DNA from 2 places in the Duganella paludis genome. Region 2 is predicted to be linked to the other one. Evidence: predicted binding sites of a transcription regulator. Region 2 holds the regulator's gene; the other holds the start of a gene.
The links. Region 2 encodes FliA, which starts transcription of late flagellar genes. Its sites were predicted from a motif close to CTAAAGTTTNNNNNNNNNNNGCCGNTA; they were not measured.

Region 1: the regulator FliA is predicted to act here: its motif matches at 2,748-2,774, upstream of ACXZ1M_RS21110 (flagellar protein FliT).

What each region holds. Positions count from the first base shown of each region.
Region 1 covers NZ_CM136922.1:4,791,465-4,799,921, forward strand. The annotation lists gene ACXZ1M_RS21100 (type IV pilus assembly protein FimV) at 1-1,056, shown strand, start outside; gene ACXZ1M_RS21105 (aminotransferase class I/II-fold pyridoxal phosphate-dependent enzyme) at 1,149-2,363, shown strand; gene ACXZ1M_RS21110 (flagellar protein FliT) at 2,426-2,704, opposite strand; gene ACXZ1M_RS21115 (HDOD domain-containing protein) at 2,865-3,692, opposite strand; gene ACXZ1M_RS21120 (class I SAM-dependent methyltransferase) at 3,814-4,455, shown strand; gene ACXZ1M_RS21125 (CsbD family protein) at 4,527-4,727, shown strand; gene ACXZ1M_RS21130 (S9 family peptidase) at 4,791-6,998, opposite strand; gene ACXZ1M_RS21135 (MATE family efflux transporter) at 7,078-8,448, opposite strand.
Region 2 covers NZ_CM136922.1:1,548,351-1,556,807, forward strand. The annotation lists gene flgA (flagellar basal body P-ring formation chaperone FlgA) at 1-503, shown strand, start outside; gene flgM (flagellar biosynthesis anti-sigma factor FlgM) at 601-918, shown strand; gene ACXZ1M_RS06960 (flagella synthesis protein FlgN) at 926-1,402, shown strand; gene motD (flagellar motor protein MotD) at 1,420-2,190, opposite strand; gene ACXZ1M_RS06970 (flagellar motor protein) at 2,192-2,938, opposite strand; gene ACXZ1M_RS06975 (RNA polymerase sigma factor FliA) at 2,920-3,651, opposite strand; gene ACXZ1M_RS06980 (MinD/ParA family ATP-binding protein) at 3,681-4,481, opposite strand; gene flhF (flagellar biosynthesis protein FlhF) at 4,474-5,973, opposite strand; gene ACXZ1M_RS06990 (RpnC/YadD family protein) at 6,102-7,055, opposite strand; gene flhA (flagellar biosynthesis protein FlhA) at 7,106-8,457, opposite strand, start outside.

The DNA of each region.
Region 1 (8,457 bases), 3.2 Mb from region 2:
GTGAAGGCGGCGGCGCGCAGGATTGCGGGCGTGATGGTGTCGGCGGATGGCAAGCCGATGAAACCGTCTGCCAGGGAAGAGTCTTCGGAGGTGCCGGTGGGTGTGGCGCAGGCTTTGTTGCCGCTTGCGCCGCTGCCGTTGCCCAAGGGCGTGAAGCGGCCCGCGCCGGCTTCGTGCGCGCCCACCGGGATGAGCGCCAAGGAGTGCGTGGCGCTGGATCAGCATAATGCGGAATTGTCCGGCAAGTTGGTCGAGCTGGAGGCAAGGCTGAAGGCCGTGCAAGGCGCAATCGGCGGCGCGGCGGCGAAGACCGGCGCTGCGAAGGCGACCGCTCCGGCGGCGGCAAGCGCAGCGCCAGCGTCGGTTCCCGCTCCGGCCTCGGCCCCGACTGCGGCTGCGACGCGGGCGGCGGCGGGGGCGGCGTCTTCGGCGCCCACCCCCGGCCACGCGGCGGCGGCCGCAGCCTCGGCGCCCGCAGCGGGCTCGGGCCACGCGTCGGCACTTGCTCCCGGACACGCGTCGGCGTCAGCTACAGCATCGGCGCCTGCGGCGGCTTCCGGCCACGCGTCGGCGTCGGCAGCGGCAGCGGCAGCGGGCTCCGCCCACGCGTCGGCAGCTTCGGCCTCGGCGCCAGCGAAGGCGGCTGGTGGTAAAGATGCTTCGTCCGCGCAGGCGTCGGCCAGTTTGTCGGCGCAAGGTGAGACGGAGTCGCACGCGGCGCAGGCGTCTTCCGGCGAGGCGGCGGCGAGTGGCGCGGCATCGGCTGCCTCGGCGGCATCCGTGCCGACCAAGCAGGTGCGCGTGCTGCCCAAGCTGAAGTACAAGAAGGAAAAGGAAAAACAGCCCGAGCAAGCGACCAACTACACCATCCCGCTGATCGCCGGCGGCGTCGGCCTGGTGGCGCTGCTGGGCGCCGGTTTGATCTTCTGGCATAAGAAGAGCGCCGGCCGTGGCCCGCTGAAAATCTGGCAAGGCTTCCGCAAGAAAAAAGTCGAAACGCCGAAAACCGAACCGGTCGCCGAAGACACACCCGAGGCCGCCGCATCCAACGCGTAATGCGCAATCCGAATAAGCATATAGCAGGAAGCTCTGAGTTCATTCTGGCAATATGGGGTATAGTATTTTCCCCACATTGAAAGAGCCCACCAATGAGCGCAGTAGACTACCAAGCACAATACCAAGCCTTCAAACAACTCGGCCTCAAGCTCGACATGTCGCGCGGCAAGCCGGCACCTGAGCAGCTGGATCTGTCCAACACGCTGCTGGATGCAGTGGACGGCTACACCGCCGCCGACGGCACGGACGGCCGCAACTACGGCGGCACCATCGGCCTGCCGGAAGCGCGCGCACTGTTTGGCCAGCTGCTGGATGTGCCTGCCGCGCAAGTGGTAGTCGACAGCAGCTCCAGCCTGTCGCTGATGCACGATGTGATCGTCTACGCGCTGCTGAACGGCGTGCCCGGTCATGCGCCGTGGGTGCAGAATCCTGTCACCTTCCTGTGCCCTGTGCCAGGCTATGACCGCCACTTCGCCATCTGCGAAGCGCGCGGCATCAAGATGATCAACGTGCCGATGAACGAAGACGGCCCGGACATGGACCTGGTGGAAAAACTGGTGGCCGAGGACGCCAGCATCAAAGGCATGTGGATCGTGCCGAAGTACAGCAATCCGGGCGGCGTCGTGTACTCGGACAAAACCGTGGCCCGTCTGGCGGCCATGAAAACCGCAGCGCCGGACTTCCGCCTGATGTGGGACGACGCCTATCGCTTCCACCATCTGGGCGAAGGCAAGCAAGCCGTGGCCAGCATTCTGGATGCGTGCGTCCAGGCCGGCAACCCGGACCGCGCGATCGTGTTTGCATCGTCGTCGAAGGTGAGCTGGGCCGGTTCGGGCGTAGCGGCGCTGGCGGGCTCGCCGGCCAATATCGCGTGGTGGACCAAGTATGCGGGCCTGCGCAGTATCGGCCCGGACAAGATCAACCAGCTGCGCCACGTGCGTTTCCTGAAAGACCTGCCGACCGTGGAAGCGTTAATGGAAAAACATCGCCAACTGCTCAAGCCGAAGTTTGATGCGGTGCTGGAACAGTTCGAGGCTTTGCTGGGTGACGTTGAAGGCGTGTCGTGGACCCGTCCTAAAGGCGGCTACTTCATCGATCTGGTGACCCCGGACGGCGCGGCCAAGCGCACGGTGGCGCTGGCGAAGGAAGCCGGCATCACGCTGACGCCGGCCGGCGCAGCCTTCCCATATGGCCTGGACCCGAAGGACCGTCACATCCGTATCGCCCCGAGCTTCCCGTCGCTGGACGAAATCAACAAAGCGGCGCAGGGCATCGCACTATCGCTGCGTCTGACGCTGACTGCCTAACCTTTTAGCAAGACGAAAAAAAAGCGCCGGATTCGGCGCTTTTATCTTTGGTGCTGCGGTTTTTATTGACGGGACATGCCAGGGATGTTGTTCATCCAAGGATCGGTAGCGTCGCGAATTTCGCGGTCGTTGGCCAGAATCTGTTTCAGCAGGTCGATCTTGCGCAGGCGCTGCGCACCGCCCAATGCCGGTACGCCGGTGCTCACCGCGCGCGCTTCAGCGGCGCACTGGGTTTCCAGCTGGCCCAGACTGTCCAAATCTCCCATGCGTGCAGCGGCCGCCATTTGATTGGTCAATCCGGCAATATTTTCGTACATCGAGAGAACTTCGGAAGAGGTCATAATTCCACCTGGCTTGGTTAAACGGATTACCGCATGTCCTGATTAACGTCGCCTTAAACGGGAACTTTAGGCCTTTTTGAAAAATAATTGAAAAAAGTCGAAAAAAAATCCGCCTGCAACCAAAAACAGGCGGATTCCGATGGTTTAAAACCAATCGTGTTTATTTGACCAGCTCTTCCAGGCCTGCAGACAGTTCGTCCGGCGATGGCATGTCGTCGATCAGGGCGTTGTCTTCCAGGCCCAGTTCTTCGGCCAGATCGGTCGGGTAGCAGGCGGCGATTTCGTCATCGTTCAGCTCGGCCAGCGCCACGCGCGCGCGCCAGGCCGCCAGCGACACCACGGCCGCCAAACGGTTCAGCTCGCCATTGTGGTGCGGCTCGGGGAAGGCCAGGATGGTTTCCGAGAAGGTGGTCGGGAACTTCCAGCGCTTGGCCAGTTCCGCGCCGACGTCGGCGAAGGTGTAGCCCAGCGAGGCCTGTTCCGCATCCAGACGGCGCGAGTCCAGCGGACCGGCCACTTTGTCGAGCGCCATGGCCTGTTCCGGCGCGGCCGAGTGGATCACCAGCTGGCCGATGGCGTGCATCATGCCGATGGTGAAGGCGAGGTCGGTGTTTTCCTTGGTTTTCTTGGCGATCCATTTAGCCGAGACGGCGGTGTACAGGCTGTACTTCCAGAATTGCTTCAGGTCGAGGCCGGGCACGGTCTTGAAACCGCTGACCAGGCCGGAGCTGATGACCAGCGTGCGGACGGTGACAAAACCGAGCATCAGCACGGCGTCTTCGACGGTGCCGATGCTGCGCGATACGTGATAGTACGCGGAATTGGCCAGACGCAGCAGCTTGGCGCTCAGCACCGGATCCGTCGACAATTTCTTTGCGATCTCTTCGGTCGAGACGCTGGCCTTGTCGAAACTGCTGATCAGCTCTTCCACGACTTTAGGCGCGGTGGGCAACGCAGTTGGATTCTGGAACAGGGCATCAAGTTTCATATTTATCTCCTCGTTGATAAGCGCGTTGCTATAGGCTAACTATATAGCGATTCCTCGCGTGACAGAAGAGATTTGGTGGGGAAGCGTCGCTTTTCAGTATGCGCCCACTTATACTGCGGCCATGAGCACCGAAAATATCGAAGACATTACCCAGACCACGCTGCGCCACTACGAGCAAACGGCCGAGCAATTCTTTGCCGGCACCATCGACCATGACGTGAGCCAGAACATCGCCGCCTTGCTTGATGCGATCGAGGTGGCGGCGCCGTTCCGCCTGCTGGACCTGGGCTGCGGGCCGGGCCGCGACTTGAAGGCGTTCACGGCCATGGGTCACGAGGCGGTCGGTATCGACGGCTCGGCGCGGTTCGTGGAAATGGCCCGTGCGTTCAGCGGTTGCGACGTGTGGCACCAGGATTTCGTCCAGCTCGATTTGCCGGCCGAATATTTTGATGGCGTCTACGCCAACGCCTCGCTGTTCCACGTGCCGAGCGCGGCCTTGCCGCACGTGCTGCGTGACTTGCATGCGACGCTGAAAACCGGCGGTGTGCTGTTCAGTTCCAATCCGCGCGGCGACAATCGCGAGGGATGGAACGGGCCGCGTTACGGCAGCTACTACGACTATGAAACCTGGAAGCGTTACTTGACCGCAGCAGGCTTTGTCGAAGTCCAACATTACTACCGTCCACCTGGTTTACCGTGCGACCAGCAGCCGTGGTTGGCCAGTGTTTGGCGTTGCGTACGGGACCGCACAGAAACGAAGTGATGAGTGGCCTATAGTGGAATCCATGCACACAGCACTGGGCTGAGTGACCATCCGCTACAAAGGAGTTCATCATGAACAAGGATCAAGTCGAAGGTAAACTGAAAGACGTCGGCGGTAAAATTCAGGAAGAAGCCGGCAAACTGGTTGGCAGCTCCGAACAGCAAGCCAAGGGCCTGAACAAACAGGCTGAAGGCAAAATCCAGAAGGGCTATGGCGACGCTAAAGAAGCCGTCAAGGACACCGTGAACGAAATCAACAAAGGCAACCGTTAATCGTTGCTGATGTTCGAAAAAGTTCGAAAAAAAAGCCGCTGATTTCAGCGGCTTTTTTCGTTTTTATTCACCTGGCTTCAGGTTCTTCTTGAAGAAGGCTTCGATGTTGCCGTACACATGGCGCTGCGGCGCGCGGCCGGAGATGCCGTGCTTGCCACCCGGGTAGGTCATCAGCTCGAAGTGCACATTGCGCTTGACCAGCGCGTCGATCATGCGCGTGGTGTTGGTGAACAGCACGTTGTCATCGGCCATGCCGTGCATCAGCAGCAGCGGCGACTTCAACCCATCCAGATGCGAATACACGCCGCTGTAGGCATAGCCTGCCGCATTGTCTTTCGGCGTGCCCATGAACTGCTCGGTGTAGTGGGTGTCGTACAGCGTCCAGTCGGTGACCGGCGCCACCGATACGCCCATGGCGATCTTGTCCGAAGCTTCCGCCAGCAGGCGCAAGGTCATGAAGCCGCCGTAGCTCCAGCCGAACACACCGATGCGCTTGGCGTCGACAAAGCTTTGCTGGCCCAGCCACTCGATGCCGGTCAACTGGTCTTCCACTTCCACGCGGCCCAGTTGCAGGTAGTTGGCGTCGGTGAAGGCGCGCTCGCGACGGTAGGAGCCACGGTTATCCAGGCGCCACACCACGAAGCCTTGCTGCGCCATGTACTGGTCGAAGAAGTTGCCCCACTTGCGCGAGACGTGCTGCGAATGCGGGCCGCCGTAGGTAGACAGGTAGACCGGGTATTTTTTCGAGGCGTCGAAGCCGCTCGGCTTGACGATCGAGTAGTACAGGGTCTGGCCGTCCTTGGCTTTCAGCGTGCCGTATTCGGTTTTCAGGTGCGCGTCCAGGTACTTGCCGTAAGGGTGGCTGGCGTTCAGTTCGTTGTGCTCCAGCCACTGGATCATGGCGCCGTCGGGACGGCGGATGCTCACTTGCGGCGGTGTGTCCGGGCTCGAATAGGTGTCGACAAACACTTCGCCGTTGCGGGCGAAGGAGGAATCGTGCCAGCCGTCGCCCTGGGTCAGGCGTACCGGCTTGTCGGCGCTGCCGCCGTCGAGTTTGAGCGCGTAGGTCTGGCTGTCGATCACCGCGTCGCGGTTCGATTGCACGTAGACGCGGCCGTTCTTTTCATCGAGCGCCAGCAGACGGTCGATGCCCCAGTTGCCGGCGCTGATGGCGTGCTTGAGCTTGCCGTTCATATCGTACAGGTACAGGTGCTTGCGGCCGCTGCGTTCCGAAGCCCAGATGAAGCCCTTGTTATCCGAGAGGAAGCGCAGGTCGTCGAAGATGCTGACCCAGGTCGGCGAGGTTTCGGTGATCAGTACTTTCTGCGCCAGGGTGGCGGCATCGACCGAGATCAGCTCCAGCTTCTTCTGGTCGCGGGTCTGGCGCTGGAACAGCAAGGCCTTGCTGTTGGCGCTCCAGTCGGCGCGCACCAGGTAGATATCCTGCTCGGCGCCCAGCGCCACGTCGCGGATTTCACCGGTGGTCGGCGAGACGATCTTCAGCTGCACCAGCACGTTCGGATCGCCGGCGGCAGGGTAGCGCTGCTCGACCACTTCGGTGCGGTCGGCGAAGATTTCAAAGCGGCGCACCACCGGCACCGGCGCTTCGTCGTAGCGCTTGTAGGCGATGGCGGAATCGTCCGGCGCCCAGTAGTAGCCGGTGGTCTGGCTCATTTCTTCCTGCGCCACGAACTCGGCTTCGGCGTTGTGGATGGTTCCCTTGCCGTCGGTGGTCAGTTGCTTTTCCTTACCGGTGGCCAGTTCGATCACGAACAGGTTCTGGTCGCGCACGAAGGACACGTAGCGGCCTTGCGGCGAAATCTTTGGATCGAGCACATTGCCCGAGGCGACCATGCGCGCTTCATCGGGCTTGGCGGCGTCGATCAGGTACAGGTTGCCGGCGATCGGCACCAGCAGGCGCTTGCCGTCCGGCGACCAGCTGTAGCTGAGGATGCCTTTCAGGCTGGCGGTGCGCTCGCGCTCGCGGCGTGCTTTTTCGGCATCGGACAGGTTTTCTTCCGGCACCAGAATCTTGGAATCGACCAGGCGGTGCGTAGTCTTGTCCTTCAGGTTGAATTCCCACAGATCCAGCTGGAACTGGTTGTCCTCGCGGCCGCGCAGGAAGGTCACGCGGGCGCCGTCCGGCGACACTTTCAGGCTGCGCACGCCGGGACCGCTCAGCGACGGGTCGCTGTGGATGCGGTCGAGCGTGAGTTTTTCAGCCGAGGCGGTGCCGGCCAGCAGGGCGAGGAAGCAAAGTATGAAGCGCATAGGTATCTTTCAGTTGCGGAATCCAAGACGATACCAGACCGACCCGCCTGTGGCGAGACGGCAAGATTCTGAATCCGCGCTAGAAAACCGTTTTTCCTTCGGCCACCTTGCGCCATGACAGCCGCTTAAGCGACCAGCTGAGCAGCACCGCCGCCACCGTCAGGCCGATGGTCAGGCCGATCCAGAAGCCGGCCGCCGCCATGTCGTGGCCGAGCCCCAGCCAGCAGCCCAGCGGCAGGGCAAAGCCCCAGAACGCCAGCAGCTGGATCTGCATCGGCTGGCGCGTGACCTTGTAACCGCGTATCGCGCTCGACGTCGCCACCTGGGTGGCGTCCGACAGCTGGAACAGGGCGGCGTACACCAGCAGGTAGGCGCACAGCACGCGCACCGCCGGATCGGAGGTGTAGGCGGCGGCGATCTGGTGGCGGAACAGCACCATCAGCAGCGCCGACAGCACGCCGAACGCCAGCGACATGCCGACCCCGACCCAGGCCACAAAGCGCGCCCGCACCGCGTCGCCTTCGCCCATGGACTGGCCGACGCGCGTGATCAAGGCGATGCCAAAGCTGAGCGGTACCATGAAGGTGAGCGAGCTGAAATTCAACGCGATCTGGTGCGCCGACACTTCCACCACGCCGTAACGCGCCACCAGCAGGCTGACCGCGCCGAAGGCGCTCACTTCGGCGAAGTAGGTCACGCCGATCGGCAGGCCGAGGCGCAGGGTGGAGCGGATCTCCGGCCAGTGCGGCCATTCCCAATGCGTGAACGGGTAGGTGGCGCGATAGGCCGGCGCGAAGCGTATCCACAGCAGCATGGCGGCCAGCATCAGCCACATGCACAAGCCGGTCGCCACCGCGCAGCCGACCCCGCCCATAGCCGGAAAGCCCCAGTTGCCGAACACCAGCAACCAGTTGACGAAGACATTGAAGATCAGGCCGAGCAGGGCGATCACCATCACCGGCTTGGTCTGGTTGATGCTGGTGCTGTAGCCGTACAGCGCGCGGTAGGCGGCCAGCGGCAACAGGCCGATGCTGATGATATGGACGAACAGCGAAGCCTGGTGGTGCACGTGCTCGGACAGGTAGAGGTAATCGAACACCAGCGTGGCGACGTTGGCCAACAGCGCCGACACCAGGCCGACGCCGAGGCTGGTCCACAGCGCCTGGCGCACCGTGTGCGGAACCTTCTCCAGCGCGCCGGCGCCGACGTCGTGGGCGACGATACTGTTGACCGCCATCATGATGCCGGTGACCGTCACCAGGATGATGCCCCACACCGAGGCGCCCAGCGACACGGCCGCCAGTTCGTCGGCGCTGGTGTGGCCGGTCATGGCGACGTCGGCAACGCCCATGCCGACATTGGCCAGCTGGCCGATCAGCACCGGCCACGCCAGCTTCCACAGGGAGGAGATTTCGCGGCGGACGTTGGGCAGGGTGAAGGTATGCGGCATGGGGGAATT
Region 2 (8,457 bases):
CCTGCCCGGCGCCGCAAGCTTTCTTCATGCCCGGCGCGCGCGCTTGGGGCAAGACCTCGGTCGGCGTGCGCTGTGCGACGCCATCGGCCTGGACGGTATATATTCAAGCCAGCGTGACGGTGATCGGCGACTACGTCGCCAGCGCCGCGCCGCTGGTGCAGGGCCAACCCATCGACGCCGGCCAGCTGACCATCCTCAAGGGCGATTTGACAACATTGCCTGCAGGGATAGCCACCGACGTCAGCCAGGTGATCGGCCGCAGCGCCAATGTTTCGTTGCCGCCAGGAACTCCCTTGCGGCTTGATACCTTGCGCAGCAAGCCGGTGGTGCAATCCGGACAACTGGTGCGCCTGGTATCGACCGGCAACGGCTTCAGCGTATCGGCCGAGGCGCGCGCCATGAGCACGGCCGGCGACGGCCAGGTGGTGCAGGTGAAAACCGCCGCCGGCCAGCAAATCACCGGCATCGCCAAGAGCGGCGGACTGGTGGAGGTGGCTTTTTGAGCGAGCTGCACCACGGACCCGCTAAAGTTTACGGCCAGGCCGCCGTTACCGACTCAGATCCCGGAGTTTCGTACTCCTAGCTGAGAAGGAAATTGCTGTGAAAATTAATGACACTTTAAAGAGCACGCCAGGCTTGCCGTCGACGCCTGCGGCCACCTCCTCCACCGCGCGCGGCGCGGAGAAGGCGGCGGAAACCGCAGCGACGAATGTCGCCTCGGACAATGTGCGCCTGTCGCCGCAAGGCCAGGCGATGGCGGCCAGTTCTGCCGGCGGCGCCAATGCCGTGTTCGACACCAAAAAAGTCGAACGCATCAAATTGGCGATAGCCGACGGCCAGTTCCAGGTCAACTCGGAAAAAGTAGCGGATGGCTTGCTCGACACGGTCAAGGATCTGCTGCACTCACGAAAACGATAGGATAATCATGACCACCGTCACCCCGCTGAACAGCCTGCGCGAAGAAGAGCAAATCATGTCCACCTTGTTGGACTTGCTGCGCCAGGAACAGCAACTGCTGGTGACGGCGGAAATCGAAGGCCTGCCGGCCATCACCACCCGCAAGACCGCGCTGGTCACGCAAATGACCCTGTTGTCGGCGCAACGTCACCGTTCATTGGGCAAATGTGGTTTCCCCGCCGAGGAAGCCGGCATGGATGCGTGGATCGCCGCCAGCGGTGTAGCACGCGAGGAATCGGCCGGCCTGTGGCAGGCGCTGCTGCAGCATACGCGTGCAGCCAAGGAGCTGAACCGCGTCAATGGCATGTTGATCAACAAGCAGATGGGCCACACCCAGGGCGCGCTGCAGGCGCTGCGTCCGCCGGGCGGATCGGCCAACAACTTCTATGGCCCGGGCGGCATCTCGACCTCCCTGCCGCGCAGCCGCGGCTTCCTGGCCGGCTAAGACCTCCCCGCAAATTCTTATTGCGCCGGCGCCGTCGGCAATTCCGTGCTTGGATCGGGAATACCCGAGAGGATGGTCACCGCCACGCGGCGGTTGCGGGCGCGCCCGACCGGCGTGTCATTGGGCGCCACCGGCACGTTGGAACTGAAGCCCACGGCCGTCAGCCGCTCCGGCGCCACACCTGCATCGATGAACAGGCGCACCACGCTGCTGGCGCGCACCGACGACAGTTCCCAGTTGGACGGGAAACGCGTATTGCCGATCGGCTGGTTGTCGGTATGCCCTTCCACCTGCACATTGTGGCTGTCGGCCTTGAGCAGGCTGGCCACCGCGCGCAGCGCTTCGGTCGATTCGCTGGTCAGGCGCGCATCACCCGGATCGAACAGCACCGAGGCATTGATTTCGACGCTGACGCCGCGGCTGTTCTGCGTCACCCGCACCTTGCCCTCCTTGACCAGCGGCGCCAGCGTGGACAACAAGTCCTGCGCCAGCTTGGTCATCTGCTCTTTTTCCTTGCGCAGCAACTCGGTGCGGCGCTTCAGCGCCGGATTGGGGATGGGAAGATTGGGCACTTCGGTGTTGACCCGCTCGGCCGCGCCCTTGCCGCCGAAGGCGTCGCCCAGCGCGTCGGAAAACACCCGGTACTTGCCGATGTTGACCGCCGAAATCGCATACATCACCACAAAAAAGGCGAACAGCAGCGTAATGAAGTCGGCGTAGGAGATCAGCCAGCGCTCGTGGTTCTCCGGTTCGTCGTCGAACTTCCTGCGCGCGCGCCGGTGCTGCATCTCAGTGCTCCCGCAACAGTGTGGCGATGCGCTCGTCGATCACCCGCGTGTGGTCGCCGGTGGCGATGTCGTAGAACACCGCCGCCGCAATCTCCTGCTGGTGCACGGCCTGCGTGACGATGGCCTTGAGCTTGTTGGCGATCGGGTAGAAGAACAGGTTGGCCAGGCCGACGCCGTAAATCGTCGAGACGAAGGCCACCGCTATGCCGGAACCGAGCTTGCTCGGATCGGTCAGGTTTTCCATCACGTGGATCAGGCCCAGCACCGCGCCCAGGATGCCGATGGTGGGCGAATAGCCGGCCGCCGATTCCCAGATGCGCACCGCCTGGCGTTCTTCCGTTTCATAGGCGGTGATTTCGGTGTCGAGCAGCTGGCGCAGCTTGTCCGGCGCGATGCCGTCGACGATCAGGCGCAGGCCCTTGGTGTTGAACTTGTCCTTGGAGGCGAGCATGTAGCGCTCCAGCGACAGCAAGCCGTCGCGGCGCGCCGCCAGGTTCCAGGCGTTGATGTCGCGCGCCAGCGCGGCGCGGCTGTCGGGCGGCGGCGCGAACACCAGGCGCAGCATGCGCAGGCCGCGCAAAAAGGTTTTCATGCGGGTCTGCAGCAGTACCGCACCCAAAGTACCGATCACCACGATGGCGAAGGCGGCCGGCTGTAGCAGCGAGCTGAGCTTGCCGCCTTCGAGGCCCTGGCCGATGACGATGCCGGCCAGCGCCACCAGCACGCCGGCTACGCTGGCCCAGTCCAAGACCGCTCCCGCAGTGAGGCGCGCAGGCGCGCCACGGCTTGCGTATGCAATTGCGATACGCGTGATTCCGATACGCCCATCACGGCGCCGATTTCTTTCAAGTTGAGCTCCTCTTCATAGTACAGGCCCATCAACATTTTCTCGCGCTCCGGCAGCATGTCGATGGCGTCGATCACGGCCTGGCGGAAGTCGCCGTCGAGCAGCGAACGCAGCGGATCGGCGTCGTCGTCGGCCGCGTAGCGGTCCAGGAAGCTGTCGTTGCCGTCGTCGTCGTGGAAATCTTCGTAGTAGACCAGCTGGTGGCCGCCGCCGTCGCCCAGCATTTCCTGGTAGTCGGCCAGCGACAGCTTGAGCGACTTGGCTACTTCCGATTCGCTCGGCGGCCGGCCCAGGCGCTGCTGCAAGGTGGACATCGCCGCCTCGACCTTGCGCATGTTCTGGCGCAGCGAGCGCGGCAGCCAGTCGCTGTTGCGCAACTCGTCCAGCATGGCGCCGCGGATGCGCAGCACCGCGTAGGTTTCAAATTGCGCGCCGTGCGTTTCTTCGTAACGGCTGATGGCATCGAGCAGGCCGATCATCCCGGCTTGCACCAGATCGTCGACTTCGACGCTGGGCGGCAGCTTCGCCTTCATGTGGTGGGCCAAGCGCTTGACCAACGGCATATGCTCCGTCAGTAAGGTATCCTTGTCCGCTTTCCCTTTTACCGTATACATTCGAATAATTTTTGTCTTATTGTGTCTAGTTACGCACTGAGCTGGCTATTCCCTCCCAGCGCGAAGCGTCCCGCCAGTTGACGAAACGCGACCGAAGCACCGGCCAGCGGAAACGCATCGACCACCGCGCGCCCCAAGCGCGCAGCACGTTGCAGGTATTCATCCGCCGGCACCGACCCCATGGAAACGAGGTTGACGGCCAGGTAACGGCTGGCTGCCTGTGCCATATTATCGTATACCACCTTTGCTTCCGATTCGGAAGCCCCGGTGACCAGAATTCCGAACGGGCGGCGGCCCAGTTCCTGGTTCAGGCGCTTGATCATGCTGTAGGCAGCCTTGATCGAGGCGGCGCTGTTGGACACCTGCACCACGATTTCCGAACTGGCCATCACCGGCACCGGGAAGGCGTCGCCGTCGAATTCGCCATCCACCAGCACCATGCCGGTCTGCTTGGCCATGACGTCGAAGGCCTTGGCCAGGCGCCGCGTTTCGTCGGGGCCGGCGCGCATGGCGCCGCGTGTCATGGACACCACAGAGAACCCTTGCGGCACCGGGTGGATCACCTGGTTCAGCGCGCATTCCTGGCGTGCCACGTTCAGCAGGCTGTGGCCGCCGTCGACGCCGAGGCGCGAGGCCACGCCGTGGGCGCTGGCGCAGGCGTCGACGATCAGCACGTCGTTGCCGGCGCGGGCCAGCGAGGCGCCCAGGTTGACCAGCATGGAACCCTTGTCGTCCTGCGGCGCGGCCGACAGGAAGGTGACGATGCGGGGACGCGGCCCCGCCAGCATGCGGCGCAGGCCTTCGGCCTGGTCGAAATTAAAATTAGCCAAGATGCACCTCGCGCGCGCCGTGTTCGTTGTTGGCGTTGCTCATCAGCAGAGGCAGCTCCGCATCGAGATACTGGGTTTCGGCGACATCGCGTTTCAGCTTGAAAGCACGGTCGATCAGGTAGGCCGGATCGGCCAGGTGCAGATCTTCCGGCACGCGCTGGCCGTTGGAGACGTAGAACAGGTTGAGCTTCTGGCGGATCACCACGTCCAGCACGTTGCCGATCGCGGCCGCTTCGTCGAGCTTGGTCATGATGCAGCCGGCCAGGCCGCTGCCCTGGTAGGCGCGCACCACTTCGCTCAGGGTTTCCTGGGTGGCGGTGGCGTTCAGGCACAGCAGGCGTTTGACGTCGGAGCCGGCGCCCTGCAGCATGGAGACCTGTTCGGTCACCATCTGGTCGCGCTGGCTGACGCCGACGGTGTCGATCAGCACGGTGTGCTTGTTTTTCAGTTCCTTCAGGGCGATGCGCAGGTCGGCCTCGTCTTTCACCGAGTGCACCATCACGCCGAGGATCTTGCCGTAGATGCGCAGCTGTTCGTGGGCGCCGATGCGGTAGGCGTCGGTGGTGATCAGGGCCAGCTTGTCCGGGCCGTGGCGCATCACGCAGCGCGCGGCCAGCTTGGCGGTGCTGGTGGTCTTGCCGACGCCGGTCGGGCCGACCAGCGCGAACACGCCGCCCTGGTCGATCAGCGCGTCTTCGTTCGACATGGTTTGCAGGTTGCGGGTGAGGACGGTCTTGATCCAGCGCAGGCTGTCGGCGGCGTCGCGCTGGCTGGCCGGCAGTTTTTCGATCAGGTAGCGCGACAGGCTGGCCGAGAAGCCGGCCGCCAGCATGGCGCGCAGCACGGCGGTCTTGTGCGGTTCACGCGCTTGCGTCGCGCCCCAGGACAGTTCGGCCAGCTGGGTTTCCATCATGCCGCGCATGGCGCGGATTTCATTCATCATGCCGCTCATTTCCACGGCCGCGCTTTGCTTGGCGCTGGCGACGGCGGCTGAAACCATGGCGGCGATCTGGCTGGCGTCGAACGCCGGTGCGGCTTTCGGCTGCGGCTGCGCTACTGGCGCTGGCGCCGGCGCGGCCGCTGCTGCGGCAACCTTGGTGGCCAGCGACGAGTGCGAGGCGACTACGCGGTGCTGCGGCTGCTGCGGCAAGCTGGCGGCCGGGGCCTGGCGTGCCGGCTGGGGCGCTGGCTGGAAGGCTGGCTGGGCGGCGAATGGGGCGCGCGGGGCAAACGCTTCGTCATCGAAGCGCGGCTCGATGCGGGCGTTGGCGATGGTGGCTGGACCGAGGTCCAGCGAAGGCGCCGGTTCGGACATCGGCGAGTGCGGTGCGGGCATGGCCAGCGAGGCGGCGTCGTCGTTCGCCAGGGCGAGGATTTCGACCACGCCGTCTGACTGGCGGTTGGACAGGATCACGGCGTCGGGGCCGAGCGATTCGCGGACTTTACGCAGCGCGTCGCGGGAAGTGGACGCGGTAAATTTTTTAACGTTCATGACCGTCTCTCAAGGGAAGCATATCGAGCAGTGCGTCTTCCAGCGAGACGCCTTCACTCCTATGCTTCCATTATTGACGATGCACTCTGGAAACGATCTGATGAACAGGGGTGGAAATGGGCCGCAATTCAGTCGCGGAAAACCTCGTCCAGGGAGCGGGCATCGACGAAGTTAAGCGCCCAGGCCGACATCTGCCCGACATCGGCCCGCGCCAGCCGCGCCGCCACAGCCGCATCGAGCGGCCCGAAGCGTTTCGCCAGCACAGCCGACAGCACCGCAGCGCCACCTTCCTGCCGTCCTTCCTGCCGCCCTTCCTCCAGCCCCTGCCTCCGGCCAATCTCCATTCCGATACGTTCAATTGAGGATATGTAAGTCATGGTCTCCCTCCTTTCCAATTGCAGAACAGCGTAGCGGATCCGACGGTCCAACGACGCTGGCAAACGCATCATCCAGTCGATCATCCGGTACAAATCGATGATACGCTGCTTGTCCCAGTCCCGCTGATACAGAAGCTTGGCCAAACGCCATTTGGCGTGCCGCCTTTGATGCAAGTGGTGCTGGGTCTGCTGCGTCAGCAGGTGCGCAGCGGTGACCAGGGCAAACGGATTAGGATTGCTCATCAGGGATTCCATATCCTGCGCATAGTCTCGCAGCTTGACCACCGGGAAATCCAAACGCATTGAGCAGCCCAACAGTCGATACCCGAACGACGCTGGCCGCCAGCGCATGCCGCTATCGGCCAGCACCGCCATGCTGGCCAGGGGCCGCCGGTAGCGGTCGTACACGCGGTAGTGATAGGTGAAGATGCGCTCGGCAAACGCGGCATCGCGCCAGCCCTGCACTTCCAGATGCACCAGCACCCAATGCTCGCCGCCATCGCGCAGGTACACGCGCACCAGCTTGTCGAGCAGGCGCTTGCCCAGCTCGGCATCGCACGACAGCGCCGCGAATTCCTGGTCGAGGAAATCATGCGCGCGCGACCAGTCGATGGCGGCGTGCGCATCAGGGAAGTAAAAAGCCATGAATTCGGGGAAGTAGCGCGTGACCACTTCTTTCCACGGCGTGTCGTAGTCGTCGTTCATGCAGGCAGTCTAGACTGCCCGGATGAACGACGATAGCGGCCGGATCAAACTCAGCTTGGTTGCTGGCCCACCAGCGCCGTGACACGGATGGTTTTGCTTTCCGGGATCTCTGCGTGCGACAGCACCTTCAGTTGCGGCAAAGCGCGGCGCAGGAAGCGCGACAGCAGCGCGCGCAACGGCCCCGGCACCAGCAGCACCGGCGTCAGCCCCAGCGCTTCCTGCTGCTGCGCCGCCGACGCCGCCTGCTGCGCAATGGTGTCGGCCAAGCCCGGCTCGATGCCGGTGCCGTCCGCACCGCTGGCCGCCAGCGCCTGCATCAGCAAACGCTCAAGACGATTGTCCAAGGTCATCACCGACAACTCGCCAGCGCCCGGGAACAACTGCTGCACGATGGCCCGGCCCAGCGCAATGCGCACCAGCGCCGTCAGGTCGCCGGAATCCTGGGTATGCGCCGCATGCTCGGCCAGGGTTTCGATAATGCTGCGCATGTCGCGGATATGCACGCCTTCCGTCAACAGATTCTGCAATACTTTCTGCAAGGTCGACAGCGGGATCATCTTCGGCACCAGGTCCTCCACCAGCTTCGGCGCTTCCTTGCTCAGGTGATCGAGCAAGGCCTGCACCTCGGCGCGGCCGAGCAGCTCGGAGGCATGGGTGGTGATCAGATGGTTCAAATGGGTCGCCACCACCGTGCCGGCATCGACCACAGTGTAGCCCATGCCCTGCGCCTGGTCGCGCGCGCTGGCATCGATCCACACGGCCGGCAGGCCGAAGGCTGGATCGGTGGTCACCAGGCCCTGCAAAGTGCCGGTGGCCATACCAGGATTGATGGCCAGATACTGACCGTTGAAAGCCTCGCCCGTCCCCACTTCCACGCCCTTGAGCGCGATGCGGTAGGCCGATGGCTTGAGCTCCAGGTTGTCGCGGATGTGCACCGGCGGCGCCAGGAAACCGACCTCCTGCGCAAACTTCTTGCGGATACCCTTGATGCGCTTGAGCAGCTCACCGCCCTGGGTCTTGTCCACCAGCGGAATCAAACGATAGCCAACCTCCAGGCCCAGCGTATCGACCGGCATCACGTCCTGCCAGCTGGCTTCCTCCTGCTCCGCCGCCGCTGCGGCAGCCGGGGCCGAGGCTTCCGCCGCCGCCGTCTCGGCCGCAGCCTTCTCGACTTTCTTCTTCGACATCAGGTAGGCCGAACCACCGAGCGCGCCGGCCAGCATCAGGAACACCAGATTCGGCATGCCCGGAATCAGGCCCATACCGCCGATGATGGCCGCCGTGATGTACAGCACTTCCGGCTTGGCGAACAGCTCGCCCACCAGCTGCGAACCGATGTCCTGGTCGTTGGCCACGCGCGACACCACGATACCGGCCGCGATCGAAATGATCAGCGAAGGAA